One region of the Virgibacillus sp. GM2-2 genome, then DNA from elsewhere that is predicted to be linked to it. Evidence: riboswitches for the same ligand, from Rfam matches in the RefSeq annotation. Region 1 holds a riboswitch; the other holds the start of a gene.

Region 1 (15,761 bases):
CAGATAGAAAACTACATAGCAAATAAACAGCCCGCTGGTGATTTTTTGGTGTAAGTTGTTCATGTACCTCATTCAATTTACAGACAATTTCTCGCGGTAATGATCGCTCAATCGTTTTCAGTCCTAGCTGTGCTCGCTCTGGGTTATATCGATATAATAAAACTCTTGCCAAATAATCCATTACATTTGTCAACATCCTAACAGACCAGATATCATTTCCTCTTGCTGCGGATTTCTTGTACTGAAATAGAAACCAAGCAACATCGACGACATTGTCTTTGAATTCAAAATCAGTAAGCTTCAAGCTTTGTTTGTCGTTGAAAGCAGTAAGCAAATTATGTGGATCATATAATATCTTGAAATAATCCTTTTCCGATAACGTTTCTTTTGTGACAGTGAATAAATCAATATGTAAATAATTATCATAGATCGCAATTATTTGTGGTGCAATGATAAATATGTCGTCTGAAAAAATAATAGGGCGAAATGCTTCTAAATGCTTCAATCTCCCTGATAAAAATTGTTTCTCGTCTTTTTTACTTACCATGCAATATAAATCGATGTCTGAATGCTCATCGTGTTCATTTCTGCCCATTGAACCTTTTAAAAATATCGCTTGAACACTTTCATCTTTTTGTAAGCTCTGGCAAACTTTTTCTACTGCAAGCTCTTGAGTTAGCATGTAAAATCCCCCTAATAGAATAGAATTTCCGCATTACCCTTACTCTTAATCGTGCGTGCTGTTATTTACACTAGTCCAAAAAAATATTACTACAGTATACAACAAATGAAAAAAACAGTCCAACTCGTATGAATTAGACTGCTTTAAATAACTTAAATTAGTTCAAGTAACTTATTTCGCAACAGCTTATTTGATGCATTGCGTGGTAGTTCTTCGATAAAATAAATGTACTTTGGAACTTTGTATTTTGCTAATGACTGCGATGCATATGTTAAGACTTCCTCAGCTAATACTGCTTTGTCATTCAAAACAATAAAAGCAGCAGGTACCTTGCCCCATTCATTATCTTCTACACCAGTTACACCGACTTCTCGAACCCCTTGCATCCCTGCTAACACACTTTCTACTTCAGTAGGATAAATGTTCTCACCGCCAGAAATAATTAAGTCCTTACGTCGATCAACCACATAGAGAAATCCTTCCTCATCCAACCTCCCAAGATCACCTGTAGATAACCAATTACGTTGAATTGCAGCTTTCGTCGCTTGTTCATTGTTATAATATCCTTTGGTAACCATTGGTCCTTTTACTGTAATCTCCCCGATTCCTTCCTGATCAGAATCGTTTATTTTTAGTTGAGCTGGAAATAGTGGTTTGCCTGCAGAACCAAGCTTACGTAGCGCATCAGCAGGACTTAATGTAACTATTTGAGACGATGTTTCAGTCATACCATATGACTGGAAAACAGGGATTTGTTTCTCTTTTGCTTGTTCAAGTAAGCCTTTTGGTGCTGGACCTCCCCCCAATAACATACAACGGAAAATTTCTGGATAATTGTCCTCACCCAAAAATTCAATTAGGCGATGAAGCATTACGGTTACAACGGATGCAATGGTCACCTTTTTGTGCATAATCGCGTGATGTGCTTTATCTACTTCGAAATGTTCCATTAAATAGATAGGCATACCATACATGACACTTTTTATAAGGAGAGAAAAACCACCAATGTGGAATAGTGGAAGCATGGCTAGCCATTTATCATCTTTATGCATGCCTAAATTAAAAGCAGATCCTGTTGCACTCCACCAGTGATTTCCGTATGTATGCTCTACGCCTTTTGGATTTCCCGTTGTTCCTGAGGTGTACATAATAGTATATACATTATCTAAAACGATTTCGGATGCAAGTTGAATGTTTGATTCGCTATATATCGCAACTTTTGCAAATGATAAGATGGGAACGTCAAAATTCATTTCAGTCAAATGGTTGTCCAAGGATTCCGCAACTAATAAAGTTGACACGTCACCATCTTCTATTTGATAGGTAAGCTCATTTTTAGTTAAACGAATATTGAATAGTACCGCTACCGCTTCTAAATAACTTAAAGCATGGATAGCGACAACCATCTCTTTGCAATTTGTTGAGAAGATTCCAACCTTCGAATTTTTTTCAATACCTATACTTGCTAGCTTCCTCGCGAAAGATTTCGCCTGATACATTAACTCATGAAAAGTCAGCTTGTCCCCATTTTCAAATTCTACTGCACAATCATTCGGAGCTAGGCTCGCTTGCTTGGTTAACCAATGTGGAATTGTTTCACTCATGTTGGGGTTCCTCCAGTAAAATTAATGAGATAATTCGTGATATGTAGTTCATTTTTAGACGAATTTAATTCGAATCACCAATGGAGTAATCGAAAAATTGATGAAAAAACCTCTGCTCCTACGAGCAAAGGTTTTTGTTCCTTGAATATGAACCGATCACGGAAAACGTGGGAACTGTTTAAAGTCTGGTTTTCTTTTTTCCTTAAATGCATCGCGACCTTCTTTTGCTTCATCAGTAGTGTAGTAAAGAAGTGTTGCGTCTCCACCCATTTGTTGAAGACCAGCTAGTCCATCCGTATCAGCATTAAATGATGCTTTCAAGAAACGTAGTGCAGTTGGTGATTTTTCTAGAATTTCTGAGCACCATTGCATTGTTTCTTCTTCTAATTTTTCTAATGGAACGACTGTATTGATTAGTCCCATATCTAATGCTTCGTTAGCACTGTATTGACGACATAAGTACCAAATTTCTTTTGCTTTCTTTTGACCAACAGTACGCGCTAATAAGCCTGCGCCATAACCAGCGTCAAAGCTTCCAACTTTCGGTCCTGTTTGTCCAAATACAGCGTTGTCTGCAGCAATTGTTAAGTCACAAACTAAATGTAGAACATGTCCTCCACCAATTGCATAACCAGAAACCATTGCGATTACTGGTTTTGGCATAACGCGGATTAAGCGTTGTAAATCTAATACGTTTAGGCGTGGAACTTGGTCGTCTCCAACATACCCACCATGGCCACGTACCGATTGATCGCCACCTGAACAAAATGCCTTATCTCCAGCACCTGCTAAAATGATAACTCCAATTGACGAATCATCACGTGCATCTGCAAAAGCATCGTACATTTCGTTTACTGTTAACGGTGTAAACGCATTATGCTTTTCAGGACGATTCATTGTCACTTTAGCAACACCATCATATTTTTCGTAAATAATTTCTTTATACTTCTTTGCTTCTTCCCATTGAACCATGATTATCCTCCTTCTATAACTTGTCCATTTTTTGTACTGGTTAGAAATTGAACCAGCACATTCATCTAAGTATTTTGTCATTAGGACATGGCAAAAAGCCAAGTTTTCTAATGTAAAATAAACTCACTTACTATTTTAACAAAAAAATCGAATTGTTCCACATGAATTGCATGACCGGTATTTTCAACAATGATTAATTTACTGTTTGGTAGTACATTTTGCATTGATTTATTAATAGCTATGAATTTAGAATCAAGTTGTCCTACTACTAGCAATGTTGGTACAGTGAAACCACTCAATTGACTCCACCATGATGGTTGAGATCCCGTTCCCATTGAATATAGGGACATCGCAAGACCTTCTGGATTCTGTGCCAATCGCTCATTTCGGATCGCTTGTTGTGTAGCATCGGAAAGTTTCTTCTGTGATTGAAAAAGGGAGATATTTTCCCAATAATCTACAAAATCCTCTACCCCAGTTTGTTTAATCCTTTCAGCCAATTGCTGATCATGTTTCACCCTAACGCTACGCTCTTCCTTATTTTTCAAGCCAGGTGAAGCACTCTCTAACACTAGTGATTTCACTAAATTGGGATAGATTATTGCAAACGATAACGCTGTTCTTCCTCCCATTGAATAACCAAGTAGATGTATTTTTTCTAAACCAAGTTGTTCAACAATTGATTTTAAATCATGACAACATTCATGCATCGTTTTTGCTTCGTTTACACGAGTTTTTCCGTGACCAGGTAGATCAATAATAATAACTTGATAATCTTTCTCCAACTGTGATGCCAGTAACTTCCAGGTTTTTGTACTTCCAGTAAATCCATGGAGTAGAACGATTGGATCACCTTGACCACATACTTCACACCAATAATTTGATTCATTAACAGGTACAAACATTTTCAATTCACACGCCTTTTACAAGCTCGGATTCGATTGATGACCACAAGCTTCGGTGCCATTCCTTATTATTAACCCGATCTGTTTGAACCTCCACAACAGACAACCCGTTGTATTGATAACTTTTAAAAAGGGCTTCAATGAAATCCTCTTTTCGTGTTACGACATCATGGGATCCACCATACATTTTTACTACATTTTCAAAATTGATTCCATGAGGTGTGCCAAATAAAAGTTCAAATTTATCTTTTTGTTGTTGCTGTGGAAGAAATGAAAAAATTCCTCCACCATCATTATTAATTAACACGATGGTGATGTTGAGATTATAATGCTTAGCGGCTAACAATCCGTTCATATCATGAAAGAATGATAAGTCGCCAAGTAGCAACGTTAATGGCTCGCCATCAGTGGCAGCTCCAAGTCCACTCGATACCACTCCATCGATTCCATTCGCTCCACGATTAGCTAAAACGGACAGCTCTTTGGGTGAAGCTAGGAAAAACGTATCTAAATCACGGACAGCCATACTGTTACCCACATATAATGAGCTTTTTTCCGGAATCACATCCATTAAATGTTTTACCGCCGATCCTTCTGTCAGTTCCTCGGACTGAGAAATATCGTCTATATGCTTTTTGGTCACTTGATTCATATGCTGCCATTCCTCAAGCCAGCCCTTATCACCAAAAGGCTCAACATCAATCGTCAAAAGATCCTCACAAAAACGCTTGGAATCAGCATAAATAAATTCTGTTGCATTTCCTACAGGTTCACGATAACCAGCATGTTCCTCAACGATATACTGTTTGCAATCAGCGTGATCCTTTATGTAAAAAAGGTACGGCTTGGAAACAGGCATTGCACCAAATCGTATGATGAAATCGGGCTTCAGTTTTTTTCGAATCGCTTCATTTCGCAAAAATGCATCATAACCTTCTATCACTAAATCCTTATCATGTTGTCCAGCTCTTATTTGTGATAATGGATCCGCCAATACCGGGATTTGCCATTGTATGGCTAATTTGGTTATAACATTTGATAATTCCTCGTTTGTTTGGGGACCGCATACGATAAGTCCTCGTTCATTATTGCTAATTTCTTTCATAAACTGGTGTAGATTTTTCGTGCCTATACGTTTTTTTCCATCCATTGTTGGATAGAATCTAGTATTATTACGTTTTCCCCATAGATCCTCTAGGGAAAAGTCAGGAATTAACGGTTCTCTGTATGGAAAGTTTAAATGAACTGGTCCAGCATTTCCTTCGTTAGCTACATGAATTGCACGAGAGGCCTTGTTCCGTGCGTAATCCAACATTTTAGGATCGGCGTCAGGTAAAGCCATCTCATGGAACCATTTAACGTAATCATTGTAAAGCTTTATTTGGTCAATCGATTGAGGTGCACCTACGTCTCTCAATTCATGCGGTCGGTCGGCTGTGATTACGATCAAAGGTACTCGACTATAGTGAGCTTCGACGATTGCGGGATAGTAATTGGCTGCAGCTGTCCCTGATGTACAAACAATTGCGACTGGACGTTTTTTCTTTTTCGCCATTCCTAATGCAAAGAAAGCAGCTGATCGTTCATCAATCACTATCCACTGGTTCATTTCTGGGTGTTCCATGACCGTCATAGCAAGTGGTGTGGACCGTGAACCAGGAGAAATAACGACCTCCGTTAGTCCACTTGCTACTAATTCATCAACAAAATTGGCTGTATAACGTGTTAAATCTTCCGTATGACTCATTCTTATCCCCCTAAAACAGATAGCATTGGTAATAATTTAATGTTTGTTTCTTCATATTCTGCCTCAGGGTCAGAATCCCGTACAACACCACACCCAGCAAATAAGGATGCTTCATCTCCTTGAATTAAGCCAGATCGGATTCCAACAGCGAACTCACTATTATTTGCATCATCCAGCCAACCAATTGGCGCACCGTACCAGCCACGATCAAGTATTTCTTCTTCACGTATAAAATGTAAAGATTCCTTTCGTGGTACACCTCCAAGTGCAGGTGTTGGATGTAGTTTACCAACTATTTCAAAAATATTTACGTCATGATTCACCATTCCAGTAACCGGAGTATAAAGATGTTGTAAATTTTTTAAGGGATACACAATCGGTTCATTTGGAATTTCAATCGTTGCACAGTATGGACTAACAGCCTCTTTAATCATCTGCACAACATAATCATGTTCACTACGATTCTTTTCATCGTGAAACAATTGATTTGCTAATGCTTCATCTTCCTCAAATGTTGCTCCTCTTGGTGCAGTACCAGCTAGACAGGCAGATAAAAATTTCTCGTTTTCTATTTTTAACAACCGCTCCGGTGTAGCTCCGATAAAACAATCTCCGGTACGTTCAAATGCAAACACGAAACTATTCATTTGCGTATCTAATAAGTCCTGTAATACTGAGGAAATCACAGCTTTATTAGATAGCTTTAAACGTAATTCTCGTGAAAGTACTACTTTATCCATCTTTCCCTTTTTAATTTGATCTGTTGCCTGTTTTACTGTTTGTTTCCATTGTTCAGGTTCTATTTCTTTTCTATTCGTGATTTCTGATTTTACAGGAACATCAGATGGTTGTTGAATTAAAGCATGCAAATCTTTGTTTAATTTAGTTATATAATCATCATGTGTGGCCTGCACAGTTACAGTCATATAGTACGTATTCTCATATTTTGTTAGTAAATATGTTGGAATTGTAAATTCACTCTCAGAGAATTTTTCCCAAAGTTGTGTGGAATCTTTTTCTGGATCAAAAGACATACCACCCATTGCTACTAATCCTGTCCCTGGTTTTTGATATGGGTTATGAACGTGGGCTTCTTGTTTTACCCGATGCCACTGTTCATTTGTTTCTTTAAAGCGATTTTCGGTCGCTTCTATTCGATAGGTCGTTCCAACACCAACCATAAAAAAGTCTTCAGCTGTACTTGACCAAAAAGTACGATCAACTCCTAGATGCTTCGCAGCATGAAAAAAATGAAGTGGATTAACTGCATCTATTTTTTTCGTAACACTGACAAGTTGTGAATGATTCGCCTTTTTCAAAAGATCAATTGTCTCATTAATGATTGTTTCAAATAAGATATCCTTTGTTTGGATCATTTATATAAACCTCCGTTACCCAATACACTTAAACATACATTTCTATTTTATTCTCTTTTTAACGGTTTCTCAAGAAAAGGGAATATTTTTCGGTTTTTGTCGATTGACACCCTAGTCCGGTTTGCCTAAACTTAATGAGTGAGTTTACTTAGAAAACTTGGCTTGTCGCCAAGCTTTAATGGCGAAAGACTTAGTTACCCTTATACTGATAACCATAAAAACTTATACTTTCCTATCAGTGTAAAATGAAACTTCATTCAGTTCTTCCTAACTGAATGTTAGTCGAACGAATCGGACATTCACGGGCAATTATTATCAATTTTTACCTCCGTTTTTGAGGCGGAGATTCTATTGCTCGTCAGTGAGAATAATTAGAGGAGAGAACAACCATGGAATCAACAAAACAAACATTAGGCGAAAAGCCTGGATTTCAAATATGGTGGAGGCTTTTACGTCCACATACGCTAACCGCATCGTTTGTTCCCGTTTTTGTTGGAACAATGCTAGCACTTAATAAGGATTCATTTCATCTTTTACTTTTTTTAGCCATGTTAATTGCATCCATTCTTATTCAATCAGCAACAAACATGTTTAACGAATACTTTGATTTCAAACGCGGACTAGACAACGAAGAGTCTGTAGGGATTGGTGGTACAATTGTCCGCGACGGAATTGCACCAAAAACTGTTCTACGCCTTGGAATTGCCTTCTTCGGTATCGCAACACTTTTAGGAATTTATATTTGCATGGAATCAAGCTGGTGGATAGCTGTTATTGGTTTAGTATGCATGCTTTTCGGCTATTTATATACTGGCGGACCTTTTCCAATTGCTTACACTCCTTTTGGCGAATTATTTGCTGGATTTTTTATGGGAACTGTCATTATAGGAATTAGCTATTACATTCAGACATTAACGATCACGTCTGAGGTAATTTGGATATCTATTCCGATAGCAATTTTTATTGGATGTATCTTGTTAGCCAATAATATTCGCGATTTAGATGGTGACAAGCTAAATGGTCGTAAAACAATTGCCATCTTATTAGGTCGAAAAAACGCCATTGTTTTTCTAGGGCTTCTATTTTTAATTGCTTATGGATTCACGCTTTATTTTATCGTTACTGACATATTGCCTATATGGTCTTTACTCACTTTCATAAGTGGTAAAGTGGCAATTGACGTTATAGCGAAATTTAAAGGGAAAACGAAGCCGATTGAAATGATGCCAGCGATGGTTTTGACTGGTAAAACAAATTCGATTTACGGATTTTTATTAGGACTATCGTTATTGATAAGTGAATTAATATAAGGAGTGTAGCTAATGGACTATAACAATACCTTAATGGAAGCACTTGGAATGAATATGGAAAAATTAGATAAAGATGAAATTATCATTACCATGCCAGTCGATCATCGTACGAAACAGCCAGTGGGATTTTTACATGGTGGGGCAAGTGTAGCCTTAGCAGAAACTGCTGCAAGTGTTGGAGCAATGATGAACGTTGACTTGGATAAGTTCAATGTTTTTGGAATTGAAATAAATGCGAACCACGTAAAAAGTAAACGTGACGGTATTGTAACAGGTGTGGCCACTCCTATCCATGTCGGAAAAACAACAATGGTATGGGAAATTAAAATTGTTGATGAAAACGATCAACTTATATGTATTTCACGATGTACCATCGGAGTTGTAGCAAAAAAGTAGAGAGGTGATCATCATGTTAAGTGATAAAAAACTCGAACACTTCAAACAGAAATTGCTAGAAATGAAAAGCGACACAGAAAGTCAAATAGAACGGGGAAAACAGGAAGGTCCAAACGAATCCGCAGGTGAACTTGCTGATTACGATAACCACCCTGCTGATATTGGTACGGAACAGTTTGAACAAGAGCGTGATGCTGGATTAAGGCAGGTGAAGCAAGAACGCCTGCAAGATATAAATTATGCACTAAACAGGCTTGAAAACGGAACGTATGGTGTAAGTGAAATTTCTGGTAAGCCTATCCCCGAAGAACGATTAGAAGCAGAGCCTACTGCTACGATTCTAGTTGAGGAAGCTGATTGATAATCAAATCATAAAAGTACTTTCCGTAAATTTTGGGCTCCTGTAGGGAACTCATCGACTTGATGAGTTCTTTTTTATCGGATTCTAACCGCTTTTGAGGCTCTCATTGACTTGATGAGTTCCCTTTTCATCAGACTTTCACTGTTCTGGGGCTTTCATATACTAGAAGAACAGATATCTTTTAGCGTTAAATTAAAAAATCACAATCATTTATCTAGAAAATTAATCACCCCACAAAAAAACATCCCCTAAATAGAGGATGTTCGGATGAATCAATTTAATTTATTTTAAGCCAAGTTTGCTCTTTTTTGCTCAATCCAACTTCGCATTTTTACAAATATCGGTACAAATAGTAGTCCAACGAAAAGACCTTTAATGATACTAAATGGTACTACTCCAGCATAAACAGCCACCCATTTTGCAGTTGATGACATATCTTCCCATCCCATAAACCATGCATAAGCTGGTAATATTACTAAATAGTTCAATACACTCATCCCGACTGTCATGATGATGGTACCTGTAATCAATCCAGATACAACACTCTTTACACCTTTATATTTATGGTAAAGAATTGAAACTGGTACGATGAACATTACACCAGCTAAGAAGTTTGCAGTAACTCCAATCGGATCGCCTGCACCAGAAACAATTAAATAAAGCATGTTCTTTATTGCTTCTACAGCCACTCCTGCAAGTGGTGAAAAGATTAATGCGGCGATTAATGCTGGCACCTCACTAAAATCAATTTTTAGATACGGTGGTAAAAACGGTAGTGGGAAATTCAAGAAAAATAGTAATAATGAAATAGTCCCAAGTAATGCTAATACAATAAGTTTTGTTAAACGTGATGATTGTTGCATCATCCATCCTCCTTCATCTGTCAATCGATTCACATCTCGTGATGAAGGATGAGCCTATTTCCCAACAAAAAACCCTAAAGCCAACCTAATCGGGGCTTTAGGGTATATATCACCATAGGAAAATAAAGGCGCTTGTGCACCTAAATTTGGCTCGACATCTTCTCCCATCCAGACTGTAACTGTCGGTCCTGGATTTTCACCAGATCAGCCGCTTAGCATAAAGCTTTGCGGGTCACGGACTTAGAACAATAATGCTCCTTACCGTCGGTCGGGAATTGCACCCTGCCCCGAAGATGGAATCGATATTCTGTTATCATATATGATTATACATGTTATTTTATCATTTGAAAAGATGTTTGCTTTAGAAAATTTGGCTTATCGTCAAGACTTTATGGCGAAAGCCCTAGTTGCCCTTATACTGATATCCATAAAAACTTATACTTCCTATCAGTGTAAAAAGAGTGCAGAAGACAACGTCTCCTGCACCAAAAATTTGTTAATTAATCTTCATCAAGATTGATGAATAGTTTTCCTTCAGCTAGTTCTCGAGTTTCATTATTAAAGCTATCTACTGCCTTCACTTCGATAACCGCTCCATCAGCCTTCACACCTCTTGGTACTGTCCAATAGCCAACATAATGGCCATCAGACATTTCCATCATTGGCAATTCAGTTGCATTCGAAACTTGAATACCCATATTGGTAAGTGGCATATGGATCATAAACGTTGCTCGTAAGCCTGGTTCACTTTCGAATTCGATTTTTACGCTCTGCCCCGTTTGTAGATTTTTGTTTTTTGCTGGTAATACATTTTCGATAACAGGGGCAGTGTATTTCACATCAATCGTAATTCTTTTTGATTTTTTATTTCCTGCTAAATCTTTCGCAACAACCTTGATCTTATTTTCACCGTTGTTGAGAAGTATTCGCTTCGAATAGGTGCCATCCTCGTTAACAGTTGCTTTTCGACCATTTACTTTTACAAAATCAAGGTTGGCATCAGAGACAGTTCCTTCTACTGTGACTGTTTCACGATTTGTTTTATCACCATCTTGAGGACTGTCAATTGTTAATTCAGGTGCTTGCGTGTCAAGCGTAACTGTAACTGGATCAGACTCACCAGTTTCTGCTCCATCAAGCAAGGATACTGCTGTAAACTCATTTACGCCTTCTGTTAACTCGATTGGAATTGAAAAAGTACCTTCTTCTCCAACCTCTGCAGTGCCAGCCGCTTCTCCGTTATTTAGTAATTGAACTGTAGTTGTAGGTGAAGCATTACCTTCCACTGTTAGATTAGGGTCATTTGTTATTTTGTCTTCAGCAGGTGAAGTAATAGCTGGATCCTCCACTTCATAACTTACACGAGCTCGAATCATATAATTACCTTCAGCTACAGGCGATTTCGACCATGCCCCTGCAACATATTGGTAACTACGCTCAGCATTTTCACTGCTTTCATCTGTTGCTAAACCTGGTGTATTCGGATTAGGATTTGTTTGAATATACACCATATAAAAGTCACCGTTTACAGTAATGGAATGTTCACTTAGATCAACTACGGTCCATTCATTCAAATCTCGAATCGCTTCTGCTTCGATCGGACCAGCTAGTTTTTTACCAGGCATTCCATCTGGACCTGATGCATCCCAAACCTCTACAGCAAACTCAGTACCACCTGGAGATGGCCAATCTGTTCCGTGGAACTGGAACACACCGTCTGTTACGATAGCAGTATCTTTCCCTTCCGGTAGGGACATTTTTACTGCCCAGCCGTTACCTGCATCATAGAATGCACGTGCGTTTTCAGCTGTTCCGTCATCATAACCAATTTCACCGCCTGGATACGTGTAAAGTGGTTCTAGAACAACATCAACTTCAACATTTCCTTCTTCGAGGTTAACTTCCACTTCTTTTCCAATATAATCACTTGCTAACACTTTTAACGTGTACGTACCTTTATACGCGGTTAACGTGTAATTACCTTCAGCATCCGTTTGTACCGGGGTAACATTCGCATCTTCTACTAGAAGAACGGTCGCACCCTCAATTGGTTCATCCGTTGCCTCATCTGTAATTGTTCCACTAACCGTGTATTGGTCAATTTCCTCTAAAGTGAAGTCTGCCTGAGCAACTCCATCTCTTTCAATTGTTACCGTTTGTTGTTCTGATTCAAATCCATAAGCTTCCGCTTGTACTGTGAACTCGCCAGCAGCATGCATCAGCGAATATGTTCCATCTTCTGGATTTGTATTTACGGAACGACCACTTTCCAACACACTTACTTGCGCACCTAACGGTAAGAGTGTAGGATTAATAGTGTCCTCTTCGACGGGAGGATTCTCTTTTTTAGGTAGTTTCGGGCTAATTTTGTCCGGATCTACCTTTTCTTTTAATCCAGCTTTTTCATTGCTTTTAATAACTCCAAGGCTATTGTTGCCGTGTTTGCCTTTATTATTATGGGCTTTCTTCTTTCCGTTATTTTCTTTCTCTTTCTCTTTCTTATCTTTGTTTCCTTTTAGTGATGCTTTACTACTTGTTGATGTGTCTGAAAGAACTACATCATCAATGTAAATTCCTTCCCTCGTAACACTTGAATCTGAAGTAAGATTGAAGCCAATGTAGATTCGTTGACCACTATATTCAGATAAATCTACTTCAGCATCTTGCCATTCAGTAGTGGTACCACTCATCTCCACTAATTGTGTCCATTCTTCTTGGTCTGTAGAAATAAACACGTGACCGAAATCATATGCTCTTCCAGAGTCATATATTTCTAGATCATGCCACATATTAAACTGCAAATAAGCATTACCTTCTGGTAAATCAATTGGTGGCATCACAAGTGTTGCGTTTGTACTATTTTCATAGTCACCATCAAGGTTTGTTGCATATACTTTCTCACCTGATGCTGCATTGCCCGGTCCAGATGTTGGTGCGCCCCACTCCCAGCTATTATTTTCACCGAAAGAAGTCCAACCAACTGGAGTTGATTCAAAGTCCTCTGCATACCCTGTAGAAATTCCAGGCATTACAGTAACAACATACTCCTCACTTGATACTTCATTGTTACCAAAGTCATTCATTATCCATTTGTATGTTAGTGAATCTCCGGAAATTTGATCGCCAGGGATTGTTGCAACATACTCACCAGATTTATAATCACCTGATGCGCGGACAGCTTCCACGGCTTGCCATTCCCCGTTCGTATCCTGGTACATTAACTCTACAGTTGAAACGCTAATGTTATCATTAACTTGAATGGTTAAATCTAAATCCATTCCAGCATAGGTTTCTGTTGGTGCGGAATGCTCAAATGTAGGTGCTTCACTATCTTCTCCTTGCTTCGTAACTTGTCCTTTAAGGGTTCCAAGTCCATTTACAATGGAGTTGACTGCTGCATATGCATTGACAAGCCCATAACCATACCCATTATTAGGGGAATCTGGATATTCTTCATCAGTCAATGGTGTTGCAGTGTTAAGTAATATCTCCTCCATTTGATCAACGGTTAAACTAGAATCTACTTGTCGTAATATCGCCGCTGCACCTGCAACAGCTGGACCTGCCATAGATGTTCCATTCCAGCCACCTTCATATCCGCCTCCTGGTACAGATGAACGAATATTTACTCCAGGCGCTGATATATCTGGCTTAATTTCATCATACGGAGATGGACCTTCTAATGAAAAGCTTGCCAAATTATCATTTATATCCGTTGCTCCAGTTGCAAATGATTCAGGATAATTTGCTGGTGTCGCAATAGATCCTGGTCCACCTGGATTAAATAGGGTTGTATTTCCAGCTGAAAACTCAGGAAAAATATTAGCTGCTCGCCAATTAATGACGACATCTCGATACCATTCGTCAAGTCCTGATCCACCGCCCCAAGAATTGTTTACGACATCAGGAGCCAAATCTACACGAGCATTGCCCTCCGAATCCGTTGGTGCCATTATCCATTCAGCTGCTTCCAGAAGGTCAACATCAGTACCTCCATTCGCTGTAAATGCTTTTACAGCAATAAACCTAGCACCAGGAGCTACCCCAATTTGATTCGACCCATCTGGTTCACCACCTACCATTGTTCCAATAGTATGTGTACCATGACCGAGATCATCGTATGGTTCTGGTTCACCTGCCGTAGCATCAAACCAATTGTAGTCATGATCAACGGTGTCAGTAGCTGCATCGTATCCACGGTAATTATCCTTTAATGCAGGATGATCCCATTGAACACCTGTATCAATACTAGCTACAACCGTTCCAGTACCATCAAATCCCATCTCCCATACTTGCGGAGCATTTACACGATTAACGTTCCATTCAACATTAGCAACTTCTGACTTAGGTGTTTTAGCATTCTTGGTTTTAGTCGTAAATAGTTGTCTTGTTTCATTCGGTAGAATTTTTTCTACCTCGTCAAAAGATGCGATTTTTTGTGCAATTTCCTTTGTCGCAGTAACTGCCATTCCATTTACGATAAAATACGAATGGAATTTTTCCACATTCCCTTTCTCTACCTGTTGCTCCAAATAGCTTTTAACATTTTGTTGTGAAACAAAGGATGTTGTTTTTAGTTCAGAAATAACAGCAGATCGTTGAACAAGTTCAGCTTTTTTAGCTGATAATTTTTTTGATTCTGCTTTGTTTCGTGCCTCTTTTGCTACTTTCTTTGATTCTGCTTTTTCCTTGAACTTTACTAAAAATGTTACTTTTTCACTCTCATTAAATTCTTCTACTAAACGGTTACTCACTTTTGCCTTTGCAACAGCCTTTGAGTCATGTAGCGATCGATATAGTTTATCATTTGTCTCAGCAATCGTAATTCCAGGTGCAATCAGCGAGATCAACATGAGTATCGATGCTACAATACTGAACACTCTAATCCTACGTTGTTTCTTGTTTCTCAATTTGTTTCCTCCTCTCGAATTTTGAAACCACGTACGTTAACCCTTATACGAAGCATATAAGGGTATAAAAAAAACACCCCTCGCCTCCTTTACTAAAAAATGTTTAGTGTAGGTCCCAGCTGTCAGTGGTGCCGTTTGTCGAATCTAAGTTGTTAGAGAAACTATATAGGAATAAATTTGAAATAGTTGTCATAATTTGTCGAATAAAATCGTAGTTTTATAAATTGATAGAATTGTACCATAGCGTATTTGGGAACATACAGACGTTTCTACCTAGAAACCGATTCGATTCACCAAATAAGGTTATTCTACAAGGTTTTCTTATATATGACATTCGATCTATATTTGACAATTTTTTTATGAAGTAAGAAAAATAAGTCCTAACACCCATGTTACAAAATAATTAAAGTTAAATTTCAGTTTTGTTAAATATTTCTAGTTCCATTTACATTGATTTCCAGTAATCTATTCTCCATCAGACCAACAAAAGACACAGAGATCCAATTCATTACAGTCTTATGACCTAGCATACAAATACCAGGCACCTTAGTTACAATAAGTAACCGAGTACCTGGTATGGGTTGTTAGTTGATTAATCTTCTAAAGGATTTAAACTTTCTTCTCCAGTTAGGTTA
Region 2 (15,761 bases), on a different contig from region 1:
ACAGTCGTGCCTTATGTATATAGCTTTTTGACAAAAACGATTGGTTCTGGTTTGTGGTGGGGACTTGAACTCGTTGGCTTTACTGGACTTGATATCGAATCATTACAAAAAAAGCTTGAGGGAATGGCTGTTCAAGGGAATAATGAGACGAAACTTAATGACGACGTTCCTCGTTTTTTAACCGAAGAAGAGATGAATACAGAATATACACCTCCTGACGTGATAAACTGGTGGACCATTGGAATTGCTGCATTTATCTTAATTCTAATTATCATTTTATTGTCTCGAATGAAGTTTCGTAACCAAGGAAAAGACAAGGAATTAGAACGTGTCCCATCTGAAACCATTCAAGGTGAAATTAATAAAACGCCACTATTTTCCAAATGGAATTCGGAACAACCAGATGATGAAGTAAGGCGAAAAGTCTTCCATTTTGAACGAGCTGCAGTTGAGAAGGGAATCGGCAGAAAACAATCTGAAACTATTGAAGAATGGTTTAGAAGACTCGGCATTAATGGATCCAACTTGGATTTATATCAGAAGATTAGGTATGGAAATAGTAGGTTAACGAAAGATGAAATACAAGTAGTTAAAATTGAATTAGAAGAAATGAGATCACAATTAAATATAAGATGAATACACGCCTAGGATTGAGTTAATCCTAGGCGTGATTTTTTAAAGTGGAGCTTTCTTAACAACGCGACCTTTACGTCCAGTAGTTGTTTCGGCATATTTTAAGGAATTAATCACAGATTCCTCAGTCGTTTCAATGACAGCTTGGAAAAGTTGATTCATAACCTGGTGATCGTCACGGATATGGTCAATCGACACTGTTGCCTGCTTAGACTTGTGGTTATATGTATTCGCAGTAGAAAAAGCTAACGCAATATCACCGCTTCCGTTATCGATATTGCTTCCTGTTCGCCCGAGTCCAACAGCACAGCGTTTGGCTAATCGCTTTAATTGACGATCATAAAGTGGTGCGTCCGTTGCAACGATCATCATGATGGATCCATCAGGAGTATCCACTTCTTTATTTTCTAATTCAGCAAATAACGCATCAGAAGGTTTCCCAAAATTACTTAATACAAGGCAACCAACTGTATAGGAATGATCATCTACCATAACGATACGTGACGCGGTTCCAATGCCACCTTTATGACCAAAACACATCATTCCCTTACCTGCCCCAACGGCCCCTTGTTCCACTGGATGTTCAGTAGCTCCTTCAATCGCCTCAATAGCATGTTCTGGTTTAACAGCGGGAATGCGCATAGAGTTTAAATAACTGTCATTACATTCTCCTACTATTAGGTTAATAGAGCTAGTTGAATCTCCAATCTCTTCATTTTCCTTCAACATATAATCAAGCGTTCCCTGCATAACGGCACCAACACTGAATGTATTTGTAAGCATGATTGGCGATTCTAACAGACCAAGCTCCTCAACTTGAACTAATCCGTTCGTTTTGCCATATCCGTTAATGACATGACTTGCCGCGCGTGTCTTCTTCATGAATAAATTTTCACTGTGTGGCAGGATAGCTGTTACACCAGTACAGATCGTGTTCGTTTCGTCTATTTGCTCGTATAACGTAACATGTCCTACTTTAACGCCCGGTACATCTGTTATTCCATTTGAACTACCTTTAGATATGGCCATAAATTAACCCCTTTACATGTTATGTTAGCTTTTATTTTACATGAAAAAGGACCATGTTCAACCATGGCCCTTCTTGACTGTTGTGGAACTGGGATTGGAAAGGGATTGTTTTTGTCTTGCACTATTACTCTATGTCAAAAAAGCTTAAAGGTCTGTTTACTAGTCTATTATTTGAAAAAATGATAAACCTGTCTACTAGACTTTTTTACTAAAAATTTTTTGATGTAAGGTAAAAAATAAACGTGTTTTGGATGGTTGAGGGCTAGTGTAGAAGGGTTTATTTGTTCTTTAATAAGAATATAACGTTCTTTAAAAAATACAAAATCATACGTGAGAAAGAGAAATCAAGAGTAAATGGGATATAATTGTTCTTTATTAAGAATATATGGCTGTTTTTGAGGTTTTTCAATCTAGGAAATTTGAATTATACTCTATTTGTGTTCTTAATGAAGAACAAATGCGTTTTTTAAAGAAAACAGGGATTAAAAGTCTGCAATTTTAACACGTAAAGGATGGTGACAGAATTGAGGTTTAAAAAAACAAGAAAAATAATAAGCACAGTAATATCCACTTTACTTATTATTACATTGCTGAGTGTGACACTGTTAGTTATTTCAACTAAAGCTTCCGGTGGAGAACCAGAAATAAATGGTTACCAATTAAAAACGGTACTATCAGGATCAATGGAACCAACCTTTCAAACTGGTTCAGTAATTCTAGTAAAAAAGCTAGACGATACTACCAATTTAAAAAAAGGAGACGTAATCACATTTAAGCAAGATGAAAATCGTGTGGTAACGCATAGAATTGCCGATGTTGTAAAAAAAGAAAGCGGAACTCTATATCAAACAAAAGGTGACAACAATGAGCATGCTGATACCAATCTCGTACTATCTGAAAATGTTGTGGCGAAATATACAGGGTTCACCATTCCGTTTGTAGGTTATGTTGTTAATTTTGCAAGCTCTCCAATGGGAACAGCGTTGTTATTAGTACTACCTGGAATTGTTTTAATTGGATACGCATTTTTCACTATTCGAAGCGGCATTAAAGAATTGGAAAATAAAACAAAAGCAGTTGCAGTGGAGTCTGAAAAGTAGTTTTTAGCGTGATTGATCCCCTTTTATAAGGGTCAATATACATACCCAATGGGTAACAAAAAATAGGGAGGAATTCAAAAATGAATTTCAAAACAAAGATGGGCACAGGAATTTTAGCAGGAGCACTAGGGTTGTCACTAGTCGCAGGTGGAACATATGCAGCATTTAACGATGTGGAGACAGTAAATAACTCATTTGCAGCGGGGACTTTGGATTTGCAAACAAGTACGGATACTTTATTTAATCTTAGTAATTTAAAGCCTGGGGATTATGCAACCAAAACGTTAACCTTAACAAATGGTGGTTCCTTGGCCATTAATGAAATTTTACTTACTTCAGCTGTAGAAGGATTTAATGATGTTACTCACGCAAATCTTCCAGATAACGGTGTAAATAATCAAGATGAATTCTTATCTCAGTTTAAGTTAGAAGTACTGGGCACAAATTATTCAATAACACTTGATGAACTGTCTAAACTAAATAATCAAAGAATTACATTTGAGGGGGACGAAGAAGCTGCAATATTACCAGAGGAATCTAAAACCTTTGAAGTTAAGATTACATTTGTCGAAGATGATGCTAGATATGAAGGTTCTAGATTGTTTGTGCAAAACAAATACCAAGGTGAAGGCGCAACTCTAAATCTTTCTTTAGAAGCTACACAAATGCCTGGTAAAGATCGCAGCAATGACGTTGAATAGATAAAAATTATATAACAATGGAGGTTAAGGATATGACTATAAAAAAACGATTAGCCGGTGGAGCAATGGCCGCTGCATTAGGCATTTCTTTAGTAGGTGTTGGTACTTGGGCGGCATTTAATGATGTGGAACAAGTTAATGGAAGCGTTGCTGCAGGTACATTAGAATTATCTTTAAATGAATTAAATAATCAGCCGTATACTTTTGAAATATCTAATTTAAAGCCTGGTGATACGATGACTCGTAATATTCAGCTTGTAAATGATGGGACTCTTGCAATTAAAGATGTTTTACTTTCAATTGAAACTGTCAATTTTAAAGATTATTTAAACCCTAGTGAAGGAATGGCAGGTGCTGATGACGAAGATACTTGGGGGAAAAACACTGTTGTAGAGTATCTTAATCAATTTAACGTATCAGTGGTAAAAGTGGGAGCTGAAGGTGACAGTAGTGGTGAGTTTCCTAAAGAGATTGTAAGTAACGTTGGACTAGGTGATTTTTATCTTGCCTCTGGTAACATTGAAGGAGATCGCGAGGGTGCAGCCGCAGCTCGTGATAGAATCTTTGAAAACCTTAATTCAGATTATATTGATGCATCGAATCGCTTAAATGTGGCATCTGAAGATAATGGTATATATACTGGGTTACCAGTTAATCCGAATGATGTAGACATTTTACAAATTAAAATTGAATTTATAGACGATCCAAATCGTGGTGATAATGGGGCGTATTTACAAAATGTTTTCCAAGGTGACTCTGCGGACGTAGAATTCATGTTTGAAGCTCGCCAATGGGATGGTCAGGATGTTTCGGATGAAGAAGGCAAAGTAGAATCCAACGAACAGGCTAATAACGGTAATAATAGTAATTAAACATAAAGGAGACGTTATTGTAGATAGCGTCTCCTTTTTTTCATAATTACTGAAAACATTATAATTTCTCATAAGAATCAAGCTTGCTAAATCCATGTGCAACGAGATAAATAAAAATAGAAATTATAAAAGAGAAGAAGTAATTCCAATTTTCTATATAGTAATAGGGAGTTATTTGTAGTATAGGAAGCATAACAAATGAGATAACACCTGCGAATATGATTGCCTTGACTACTGGATTGACGTTGGGTTTTATTTGTAGAGTAAACATAACTGTAACTGGTATAAACAAGGCATCCCAAGGGATGAGGTTAGGCGTTCCCGGAATTAAATCATAACTATAGTCATACCAGTTATAAAAATTTCCAAGTGTGTCAAAAAAAGCGGATAAAATGCATGCGGAAAAACCGGCGAGTAATAATTTTGCAGTGCTGTTTTTCTTTCTAAATCTAATAAAAATAAAGATTAATATAGCACTAATGATAATAAGTAAAAACCATTGCCAACTTAAAAATACATATTCATTCCATATTTGCTGTTTTTCAGAAAACACTTCAATTAACCTCGAATGGTTCTCGTTAGTTTTCTCGATATAGTTCAATATATACATTCCTTTATTATTAATGTGTATATTATTGTGTCCTAATAAATAGTAAATATTTATTTTGCTAATGAGGGATTATTCTCAATTCTATTTAGTTGCGATTTTAAAAAATTTCATGTATAAAGAATATACAACTTCATATTTCGAATTCCTTCGGGGTCGGGTGAAATTCCCAATCGGCGGTGATGAAGTGCGAACTTCTTAGTCCGTGACCCGTGCGATTTTCATAATCAAGCGGTGGATCTGGTGTAACTCCGGAGCCGACAGTTAAAGTCTGGATGGGAGAAGGGATTTCTAGGTAAAGTATGTTCTGTTCAAACAGGTGTATTATTACATGCACGCTGTTGTGATGACGAATTCTTATTTCGCTGGTAATTGAACAATAGGTGCAATACCAGTATAAGCGCAGCTAAGACTATTGCCAATAAAATTTGTCGATAGACTAAGTTTATTCTGCACGTCTATTTTCATAGAATTGAAATGCTTATTTATCATACCTATAAATTCTGCCATTATGCCCTTGAAGCTTATTCAAGGGTTTTTTTAGTTGTATTTAGAAAGGATGATGGTGATGACGGAATGGGATTACATGAATATTGCACTAACCCTTGCTGAATCAGTTCAGGGGCAGACGAGTCCGAATCCACCAGTTGGGTCATTGATTGTACAAGATGGATCAATAGTAGGGATGGGGTCTCATTTAAAAGCAGGTGAAGCGCATGCTGAAATCCATGCTTTAAAAATGGCTGGAGATAAGGCAAAAGGTGCAACGTTGTACGTTACGTTAGAGCCCTGTAGTCATGTTGGTAAAACTCCACCATGTGTAGATGCTGTCATTGAGAGTGGAATTAAGCGTGTAGTTATAGCAACGATGGATAGAAATCCAAAGGTTGCAGGAAAAGGTGTTGAAAAACTGCGCCAAGCAAATGTATCGGTCGAGGTTGGTGTTGGAAAGGAGCAAGCAGAATCTCTTTATGCATCTTTTTTCCATTTCACATCCACAAAAACCCCTTTTGTCACGTTAAAATCGGCGACTAGCTTGGATGGTAAAACTGCAACAGTTACAGGGGAGAGCAAATGGATTACTGGTGAGTCAGCAAGAAAAGATGTTCACCAATATCGAAATAACCATGATGCTATTTTGGTTGGCGTTGACACGATAATTGCTGATAATCCACAGCTTACTACAAGGTTGCCAAATGGCGGTAGAAATCCTACTCGAATTATTTTGGATACACATCTACGAACACCTCGTGAATCAAATGTAATCACAGATGGCGAAGCAGAAACATGGATTTTCACAGGGGAAAATGTTTCGCAACAAACGGTAGAAGTCTTTCGTAATTATCCAAATGTGAAAATTGTGCAGCTTAATCAAGAAAAAATAAAAGTTGGCGATGTACTCAACTATTTAGGAGAACAGGATATTATGACTTTATTTGTAGAGGGTGGCGCAGGAGTAAACGGAAGCTTTCTGCAGGAAAATGCAGTCAATCAAGTGATTTCTTATGTTGCACCACTATTAATCGGTGGAAAAGATGCACCAACCTCTATAGCTGGAGTTGGTATGGAATCGTTAAATAACGCTTTACGATTACATGTTAAGTCTGTTGAGAAAATCGGTGAAGATATAAAAATTGTTTCGGTTCCAAGAAAGGAAGGATAGTGTGTTTACAGGTATTGTAGAAGAGCTCGGACAGGTTAAAGAAGTAAAACAAGAATCTGCGAATTCCATCATGCTGTCAATTTGTGCGGAATCCATCATGGGTGATATGAAAATAGGTGATAGTATCGCAGTAAACGGTATTTGTTTAACCGTTACCGCATTTAATCGCGATACATTTCAAGTGGATGTAATGCCAGAAACGATAAAGGCAACATCGCTAAGTACGTTAAAGTCAGGTTCAGCGGTTAACTTAGAAAGGGCAATGCATGCGAATGGAAGGTTTGGTGGGCATTTTGTATCCGGGCATATTGACGGGATTGGCAAGATTACCCGAAAGAAGAAGGAAGCGAATGCAATCTATTACGATATAAGGATCCCAGCTGAATTCATTCCTTATGTACTTCCTAAAGGATCGATTGCAATCGATGGGGTTAGTTTAACGATTTTTTATGTGAAAGATCAAACAATTACTATTTCTTTAATCCCCCATACAGTCGAACAAACTGTGCTAGGTGAAAAAGGACTTGGAGCGGTGGTCAACATTGAGTGTGACATGCTAGCAAAATATATTGCGCAAATGGTTGAACTTTCAAGTGGAAATACCATTAGTAAAAAATTACTTACTGAAAATGGATATATGTAGGGGGATGTCAAACTATGTTTCATTCAATTGAAGAAGCATTAACTGATTTAAAACATGGAAAGCCAGTCATTGTGGTAGATGATGAAGATAGAGAAAATGAGGGTGATTTTGTAGCGTTATCGGAAATGGCTACAGCGGAAACAATTAATTTTATGATTACCCATGGAAAAGGGCTTGTATGTACTTCCATTACCGAAGAAGTAGCAAAACGTTTAAATTTGCCGTTTATGACTAGCCAAAGCTCTGACCCGTTTGGAACTGCATTCACCGTTAGTGTAGATCACCACGAAACAACTACTGGAATTAGTGCAGAAGAGCGAGCTAAGACCATTCAAGCATTGGCAGATCCAACAACTGCTGCTTGGCAGTTTAAGCGTCCAGGACATGTTTTTCCATTAGTTGCAAAGGATGGCGGTGTGTTAACGAGGCAAGGTCATACCGAAGCATCGATGGATTTAGCAAAGCTTTGTGGTGCAAACCCATCTGGGGTAATATGCGAAATCATCAAAGAGGACGGAACCATGGCGAGGGTACCCGATTTGAAGGAGATGTCATCACAGTTTGATTTAAAACTTATTTCCATCGAGGATTTGGTTGCTTATCGAAAGAGGCATGAAAAACTTATTAAACGAGAAGTGGAAACGAAACTCCCAACTGATTTTGGTGATTTTACGGTAGTTGGGTATTCCAATGATTTAGATGATAAGGAACATATTGCGCTTGTTAAAGGTGACATTCAGTCAGAAGATTCGGTAATGGTGCGCGTTCATTCTGAATGCTTAACTGGCGATGTATTTGCATCGAAGCGGTGTGACTGTGGGCCACAATTGCATCAAGCGTTAGCTGAAATTGAGAAAGCTGGAAGTGGTGTACTGGTTTATATGCGACAGGAAGGGCGAGGAATTGGTCTGTTAAACAAACTGAAAGCATATAAACTACAGGAAGAGGGCTATGACACAGTTGAAGCAAATGAGCAGCTTGGTTTCCAGGCCGATCAGCGGGATTACTTATTGAGCGCACAAATTTTACAAGACCTTGGTATTGAACGTGTAAATGTTTTAACGAACAATCCTGAAAAGTTAACTGCACTAGAGGGTTATGGGATTGATGTTGTGAATCGCATCCCACTGGCAACAAAATACCACGAGACAAATATGCCGTATATGAAAACAAAATATAGTAAGATGGGGCATTTATTAGAGTTACACAACTTATAACAGGAGCTGATAGATATGGGACACACATTTGAAGGTAAATTAGTAGCAACAGATTTAACAATTGGAATTGTAGTAGGTAGATTTAATGATTTTATTACAAGTAAGCTTCTAGAAGGGGCAGTCGACACGCTAAAAAGACACGGAATTAATGAAGATAACGTTGATATTGCATGGGTGCCGGGCGCATTTGAAATTCCATTAGTCGCTAATAAGATGGCAATGAACAAAAAATATGATGCAGTTATAACACTCGGAACGGTGATCCGTGGTTCTACTCCACATTTTGATTATGTTTGTGGAGAAGCAGCGAAGGGTGTTTCACAAGCTGCTAATCAATCAGGGAAACCAGTCATTTTTGGCGTTTTGACAACGGAAACGATTGAACAGGCAATTGAACGCTCTGGTACCAAAGCCGGGAATAAAGGTTCAGAAGCTGCAGTTGCTGCAATTGAAATGGCAAATCTAGTGAAAAGTCTATAGTATTTTTGATAGAAAAATTCATCGAACTGCGATAAACTTGTCTTAAAGAGATGTTCCATTAGTTGGAGGGAAAGTTCAATGAAATTGGTGTTGTATCAAATTATAGGCTTAGGAGCTATTTGGATAGGTATGGCCTTCTTTTTTAATGAAATGCAACCAATGGCTAAAATTATTTTTTATGGATTCACGTCATGGTTACTATTTCTTATCGTAATATATATCAAACAACGGATACAAGGCGTTAAGGATGAAGATATATCTAAGACACGTGAGTAAATCGCTCACGTGTTTTTCTTTTCACGTCTAAGAGGTTCCCTTATACTGTGTGTAGAGTGTGTTAGGAAATGAGGAATGATGGAAATGCTTACGGTCGAAAATGTTGTAAAATCATACGGTGAAAAAATATTATTCAATGATGTTTCTTGTACAATAAAAGAAAATGATCGCATCGGTTTAATTGGTGTGAACGGAACAGGAAAATCTACCTTTTTGAAAGTAATTGCAGGTATAGAACAAGCTGAGAAAGGTTCTATCAAGCATGCAAAAGATTATCACATCGAATATTTGTCCCAAGATCCTATACTTGATCCAAGGTTGTCGGTGATTGAACAAATATACTTTGGCGAGTCAATCATCATGAAAACAATGCGTGATTATGAGCGTGCACTGCTTGATCTTTCATCTAATCCAACGAGTGAATCAGCTCAAAAGCATGTACTTACAATGCAACAAAAAATGGAAGAACATGATGCCTGGGAAGCAAACACTACTGCAAAGACAGTTTTGACAAAGTTAGGTATTACAGAATTTAGTAAGAATATCTCTGACTTGTCAGGTGGTCAAAAGAAACGGATTGCGATTGCAAAGGCTTTAATTCAACCTGCTGATTTACTGATTTTGGATGAGCCAACAAACCATTTGGATCACGCTACGATTGAATGGCTGGAAAAGTTTTTGGCATCCTATCGCGGTGCATTGCTCTTGGTTACGCATGACCGCTATTTCCTAAATCGTGTCACAAACCATATTTATGAATTAAATAAAGGAAATTTATATAAATATGAAGGGAACTATGAATTGTTCCTTGAGAAAAAGGCAGAACGCGAGGCATTAGAAGAAAGCAATCAACAAAAACATGAAAATATATTAAGTAGAGAAATTGCTTGGTTAAAGCGAGGAGCGAAAGCAAGATCGACGAAGCAGAAAGCGCGAATTGATCGAGTGGAAGAAATGAAGGAAACGCGATTTGATACGAAGAAAAACGACGCATCATTTCAAGCTGGATCGAAGCGGTTAGGTAAAAAAGTAATGGAACTCACAGATATAGAAAAAAACTTTGGAGATAATAAATTGATTGCTAAGTTTAATTACTTAGTTAAGCCAGGTGACAGGTTAGGTATTGTAGGTCCAAATGGATCTGGGAAAACAACCTTACTAAATATAATGGCTAATCGCTTGAAGCCCGACAATGGGTTCATTGATGTTGGTGAAACCGTTAATATCGGATATTACACACAAGAAAACGAGGAACTAGATGGTGAATTACGTTTAATTGATTATATAAAGGAAGTATCGGAAGTTATTCATACAACGAATGATGAAGTGATTACGGCTGAACAGATGCTAGAACGATTCCTATTCCCACGATCCGAGCAATGGAATTATATTCGTAAGTTATCTGGTGGGGAGAAGCGGCGTCTGTATTTATTGAAAATATTGATGAACGAACCAAATGTACTATTTTTAGACGAACCAACCAATGATTTGGATACAGAAACGCTAAGTATTTTAGAAGATTATTTGGAGAATTTTCCTGGTGTCGTCATTACGGTTTCCCATGATCGATATTTCTTAGATCGAGTAGTTGATCAGCTACTTGTATTAGATGAATCGCCCCAAGTGGAACAGTTTTATGGAAATTATAGTGAGTATCTGGAAAAAATGAGTGTGGAAAAAGAAAGTGTTCAACCGAAAGAAAAAGCCTCAACTCCGGTTAAGAAAACAAAAAAGAAGCTATCCTACAATGAACAAAAAGAATGGAACGAGATTGAAGATCAGATTACTGAATTGGAAGCAAAAATCGAAAGCTTAAAAGCTTCCATTGCGGATGCAGGCAGTGATCTTGGTAAAGTGCAAGAATTATATAAGGAACAAGAAGAGGTTGAAGAAAACCTTGAACAAAAAATGGATCGATGGACAGAACTTTCGTTGCTGGTTGAGGAGATGGAAAGTAGGTAAAAATCGGATTTCCATACGGTTAAGACACAAAGTCCAAACACTGAAAAAGGATTGATCCAAACATTGGTTCAATCCTTTTATTTTGTATCTAAATGACAAAAAAACAACTGCAAGCCCCTGCATTCAATGTATGGGGTGAGGTTGTTTCTTTTTTATATAAAAAAGAACAAATGTTCTTGAAAAGTATTGTGTTTTCCTAAGGTAATGGCTATAATTGACTTATGAAAAGTCTGATATGGTTGAAAAGTAAGATTGTTTCTTTACATAAACATCATTCGTTTGAATAAACGGAGTAGATGTGGAACTTAAATCGATTTCTTTTGAAGGAGTGTAGTCCGATGGCAGCATCAAAAGAAAGAACTCCCTCTTTCGTCGCAACGATTCGATTGAAAACCGATTCTAAAAAAGAAAAACAGCTTTTGATGCTGTCTGATTGTGGAAGACAGCTGTACAATGCTTGTCTTGGGGAATGTTTGAAAAGACTTCAAATGATTCAACGGACAAATTTATACAACGAAACGGTTCGTTTATCCAAAACATTGGAAACAGATATACAAAAGCGTCGAGCAAACTTTAAACACCTGAATGAAATATACGGTTTCACAAATTTTTCCATGCAAGCGTTTGGTATTAAAACAAAAAATGATTCGAAATTTATTGCGGAGCATTTAGGGACGCATGTATGCCAAAAAATAGCTACTCGTGCGTTTAAAGCGACACAAAAATATGCCTTTAAACAGGCCAAGAAAGTTTGGTTTAAACGTAAGGGGGAGTTTGTGTCATTAGAGGGAAAAAATAATAACACCTTTCTTACGTATTCAAACGGATATGTTTTCATTGGGAAAAAACTTGCTTTAAAGTGCCTAATTGATCCAAAGGATAAATGGATGCAACATGCCCTAGAACAACGAATCAAATTCTGTCGTTTGATCAAAAAAGAGGTAAAGGGTAAGAATTGTTTTTATGTCCAGTTAATTCTAGAGGGATATCCGTATCGGAAATATGAAATGGGAAAAGAAAAGGTTGGACTAGACATTGGTCCCTCTACAATAGCAATAGTGGGAGAAACAAAAGCTGCCTTACAGGAGTTCTGTAAGGAAGTTGTACTACTAGATAAAGAGAAAAGAAGACTTAATCGGAAGATGGACAGACAACGGAGAGCGAATAACCCCCAAAATTATCTTAGCAACGGGGTTGTCAAAAAAGGGAAAAAGAAATGGATGAACTCCAATCGATACATAAAGACCCGTTCGGAGTACCGGGAATTGGAACGGAAAATAAAAGCAACTAGAAGGCAGTTACATGGACGAGACACGAACCAAATATTACAACAGGCTGCTTTCATTCAAACAGAAAAATTGTCGTACAAGGCATTTCAAAAGTTATACGGAAAAAGTATTGGCAGAAAGGCGCCAAGCGCTTTTCTAACCATGTTGAAACAAAAGATACAAGTGCAGGGTGGTGAATTTCGAGAGTTTCCAACCTACTCGACGAAACTGTCTCAAACCTGTCACTGTGGAGTGATAAAGAAAAAGCCGCTTCGACAACGATGGCATGGATGTGAGTGTGGCGTTATCGCGCAACGTGATTTATACAGTGCCTTTTTGGCTAGATATGTAACGAAAACCAATCGTGTAAACATAAAAAACGCAAGTAAGGATTGGATGACCTTTTCCATTATTTTGGAACATTGTGTAACAAGTTTAAAAGAAAAAAAGCAATCAGGAAAGAAATATATTGCCTCGTTTGGTATCTAACCTTTTGAGATGGGAGGTCAAATCTCTCGGTGCAGACGTACCCCGAAACAGTCAATAAGTTGTGAGCGGCAAGGGAATCCGAACCCATGTAGATAATCCTGGTTTGATTATGTGCATCAGAACAATTTCGACTGTGAAAGCCTTTTAAACCAACGCGAAGTTCATTCTTAGCTTCGTTCCGTAGAAGGAAAGAGCTTAGGTTATTTAAAGGTGGAACTCCCTATATTTATGGATGGGGAGAACGTCAGACACAAGGTGTTTACTTTCAATAGCAGCTTTTTCATTGTCGTTAACTTCAATTTCAGGTTGGTTAATTAATTTATTCAGGGATTCTGAAGAGTAGCTCACAACGCCGAGGCCAGTTACTTCGCCCTGGATATCATAAATTTTTACAACGGTTCCTTTATCAAAGCGACCGCTAACCGTGTGGATATCGATTGGAGCTATACTACTTGCCAGTCAAGTCACCACTCCCTCTAATCTTATTCTTGATGTTGTTTTATAAATTTATATTGTTTTTTATATAGGGAACATGGTTTTGTTTGCCGTAGAAATCCGAAAAACTTTTGGTAGTGAAAATCCTTACCTGATAAAATCGGGTAAGGATTTGGTTAATCTCTTATTATTTCTTGTTGTTTGGCAAGAATTTTTTTAGCAGGTAAGAAAGTTTAAATCCTTTCTAACCTGCATAAGTTCAACTAAGGCTCTCGCCATAAAGTCTTGGCGGTAAGCCAGGTTTGCTAATAAATTCATCTCTTATTCCACTATCTGACGTAACATACTGACAAATTTATTTTGTTATTCCTTCAATACTAATTGTTTCTACAATTCCTGTGCCATTGTTACGTATATTTGCTTCAAATTGCACTTGATCACCTGCCTGCAAGAAGAGTGCTAGAGGAGCCTTACCCGCAGTTACAGTGTAAATAGTCGTATCATCTTTTAGTAAAAATTGAACAACTTGTGCGTTTTTTTGCGTGATAACGAGTACACGATTTACCTCACCGGAACGGGTTTCTAGTGGTGCCTCTCCAGATGAGGATACATTACTTGGATCCTGCAGCAATTGTAGGCGATATGCTTCTAACGTTTCGCGTGCAGTGTCACCGAATACGACAAAGTCAGAATCGGATGCTTTAATATACGCATACTTTTTAAAGAGTCCGTTCGGATCAAGTACGTTTACTACCCAAGTTGGATTGCCGTCAATGTTATAGAGTACAGGCATAGATCCTTCCCAATTTTTCTCAGGGAATTCCTTATTTACGATTTCTTTCGCTCCAGTACTATCCATTATCCCGCTATTTTTCTTACCATTGTAATACGTAAGCTCCCCAGTCTGCGCATTAATAAGTGTATAACCTAATGCTGAATCGATGTTCTCTTTTGGAGATGTCATATCTGTGAAGTAGTACATATCACCATCATCACTGAAAATAGGCGTAACACTGCTTTCTGTTCCTGATTCATTTGGAATTTTAACATCTTTTTTACCGAATATAGAGTTTAGCCAACCGTGTACATACTTACCAAAGTATTCGTTCACATCAGTTGCCATTTCTGAGCTTACAGAACCATCAATAAATTCGGGAGCTTCGTTTGTTGCATATAAGCTTACGTTACCTGAAACAGGGTCAACAACAGCTACCTTTAAATTTTGTAAATCAGGTTTATTGGTTAGTCCAATTGGTTGATATAATGTTTGTACATACCATGGTTTTCCTTCTTCATCAACTTCAATTTGAGCCTCACCGCTTTGAATGTAAGAAGGGTATGCACCATAAATTACGCGTTCAATATTTTTATTAAAGTAACTCGAATTTGTGTATGTCATTTTACTTTCTACAAATTCTGGTTGTGCATTAATGTTTGTCGCAGAAATAGTGAAATAGCCTTCCGTTTCCTTGCCTCGGAACCACTTCCAAAAACCAGTAAATTCTACTGGTCCGACAAACTTAACGTCTTCTCCAATTTTTTGTACTTGAAGTTTTCCTAAATCATAAAATTGTGTGTTTGGAATAACACTCATTGATTTCTGTGTTTTGTTTCGTGCGAATTCAGGCGAGACAGTAATCGGCGTATTCTCTTTGCTTAATGGTTTTGCTTCTTCCACTTCATTTTGACTAATAGATTCATAGGAATTATCTAACGTAAAGATTCCCAGAACAAAAATCGTTGGTACAATCACGACTGCTAAAATAATCAATAGCCCAAGTGTTGCCTCGAAAGGGCCACTATCCTTACTTTTTTCTTTTTTACCTGGCGTCCGTGTCATACCGTATAAAAAGAATATCCCGATTCCTGCAATAATAAGATTTGAAATGAACATATTTGGAATCGTTATAGGTAACAAAATAAAATAGTTTATTATACTTGCTAAGATAAATAGTCCAATGAAATTAAATGCCGCGTATTTCATTGTTAGATTTCTGCTTTTTTTGTTACTAAAAATAAGTATTACCGATAAAGCTACATACAAAATAGTAGATAATAATGCTGTTAGTAATATTCCTGTCATGCTTGTCACTCCTACTAATGAATTTTCCACTCCTATTTACGTATCGTAATCCTAAATAGTTTCAATTAAATTTCAAAGGCAGTTTCATTTCATTATCTTGATGCTTCCATTAAACTGAAAATAGCAATAAGTGAATGGGGTAATGGTATTGAAAAAAATATTTAGTGATATATATCAATTTAGAGGAAGTCATTACGATTTTGGATTTAAGCAAGGGCTTGAATTAAAAGACTCGCTGACAATTAGAAATAGGAAAAAACAATGGAAAACCCGCAAAGCGCGCTTTTTAATAGATGAAAAATC

The links. Region 1 has a riboswitch for FMN ahead of ACY9Z2_RS18010 (ECF transporter S component). Riboswitches for the same ligand answer to the same signal wherever they lie in the genome.
Region 2: another riboswitch for FMN. It lies ahead of ribD (bifunctional diaminohydroxyphosphoribosylaminopyrimidine deaminase/5-amino-6-(5-phosphoribosylamino)uracil reductase RibD); the one in region 1 lies ahead of ACY9Z2_RS18010 (ECF transporter S component).

The regions. Positions count from the first base shown of each region.
Region 1 covers NZ_JBUZWC010000023.1:14,888-30,648, forward strand. Annotated here, with positions in the region: gene ACY9Z2_RS17965 (nucleotidyltransferase domain-containing protein) at 1-682, opposite strand, end outside; gene ACY9Z2_RS17970 (o-succinylbenzoate--CoA ligase) at 835-2,286, opposite strand; gene menB (1,4-dihydroxy-2-naphthoyl-CoA synthase) at 2,443-3,258, opposite strand; gene menH (2-succinyl-6-hydroxy-2,4-cyclohexadiene-1-carboxylate synthase) at 3,366-4,163, opposite strand; gene menD (2-succinyl-5-enolpyruvyl-6-hydroxy-3-cyclohexene-1-carboxylic-acid synthase) at 4,171-5,910, opposite strand; gene ACY9Z2_RS17990 (isochorismate synthase) at 5,913-7,286, opposite strand; gene ACY9Z2_RS17995 (1,4-dihydroxy-2-naphthoate polyprenyltransferase) at 7,676-8,596, shown strand; gene ACY9Z2_RS18000 (hotdog fold thioesterase) at 8,609-8,992, shown strand; gene ACY9Z2_RS18005 (TraR/DksA C4-type zinc finger protein) at 9,006-9,353, shown strand; gene ACY9Z2_RS18010 (ECF transporter S component) at 9,641-10,216, opposite strand; FMN riboswitch at 10,369-10,515, opposite strand; gene ACY9Z2_RS18015 (S8 family serine peptidase) at 10,717-15,126, opposite strand; gene ACY9Z2_RS18020 (M20/M25/M40 family metallo-hydrolase) at 15,719-15,761, opposite strand, start outside.
Region 2 covers NZ_JBUZWC010000015.1:37,640-53,400, reverse strand. Annotated here, with positions in the region: gene ACY9Z2_RS15300 (DUF4129 domain-containing protein) at 1-636, shown strand, start outside; gene ACY9Z2_RS15295 (DmpA family aminopeptidase) at 676-1,662, opposite strand; gene sipW (signal peptidase I SipW) at 2,175-2,762, shown strand; gene ACY9Z2_RS15285 (TasA family protein) at 2,843-3,463, shown strand; gene ACY9Z2_RS15280 (TasA family protein) at 3,496-4,335, shown strand; gene ACY9Z2_RS15275 (CBO0543 family protein) at 4,394-4,888, opposite strand; FMN riboswitch at 5,085-5,233, shown strand; gene ribD (bifunctional diaminohydroxyphosphoribosylaminopyrimidine deaminase/5-amino-6-(5-phosphoribosylamino)uracil reductase RibD) at 5,511-6,605, shown strand; gene ribE (riboflavin synthase) at 6,607-7,248, shown strand; gene ACY9Z2_RS15260 (bifunctional 3,4-dihydroxy-2-butanone-4-phosphate synthase/GTP cyclohydrolase II) at 7,263-8,465, shown strand; gene ribH (6,7-dimethyl-8-ribityllumazine synthase) at 8,481-8,945, shown strand; gene ACY9Z2_RS15250 (hypothetical protein) at 9,024-9,221, shown strand; gene ACY9Z2_RS15245 (ABC-F family ATP-binding cassette domain-containing protein) at 9,306-11,183, shown strand; gene ACY9Z2_RS15240 (zinc ribbon domain-containing protein) at 11,522-12,940, shown strand; gene ACY9Z2_RS15235 (PUA domain-containing protein) at 13,145-13,378, opposite strand; gene ACY9Z2_RS15230 (DNA-binding protein) at 13,731-15,458, opposite strand; gene ACY9Z2_RS15225 (C45 family autoproteolytic acyltransferase/hydrolase) at 15,607-15,761, shown strand, end outside.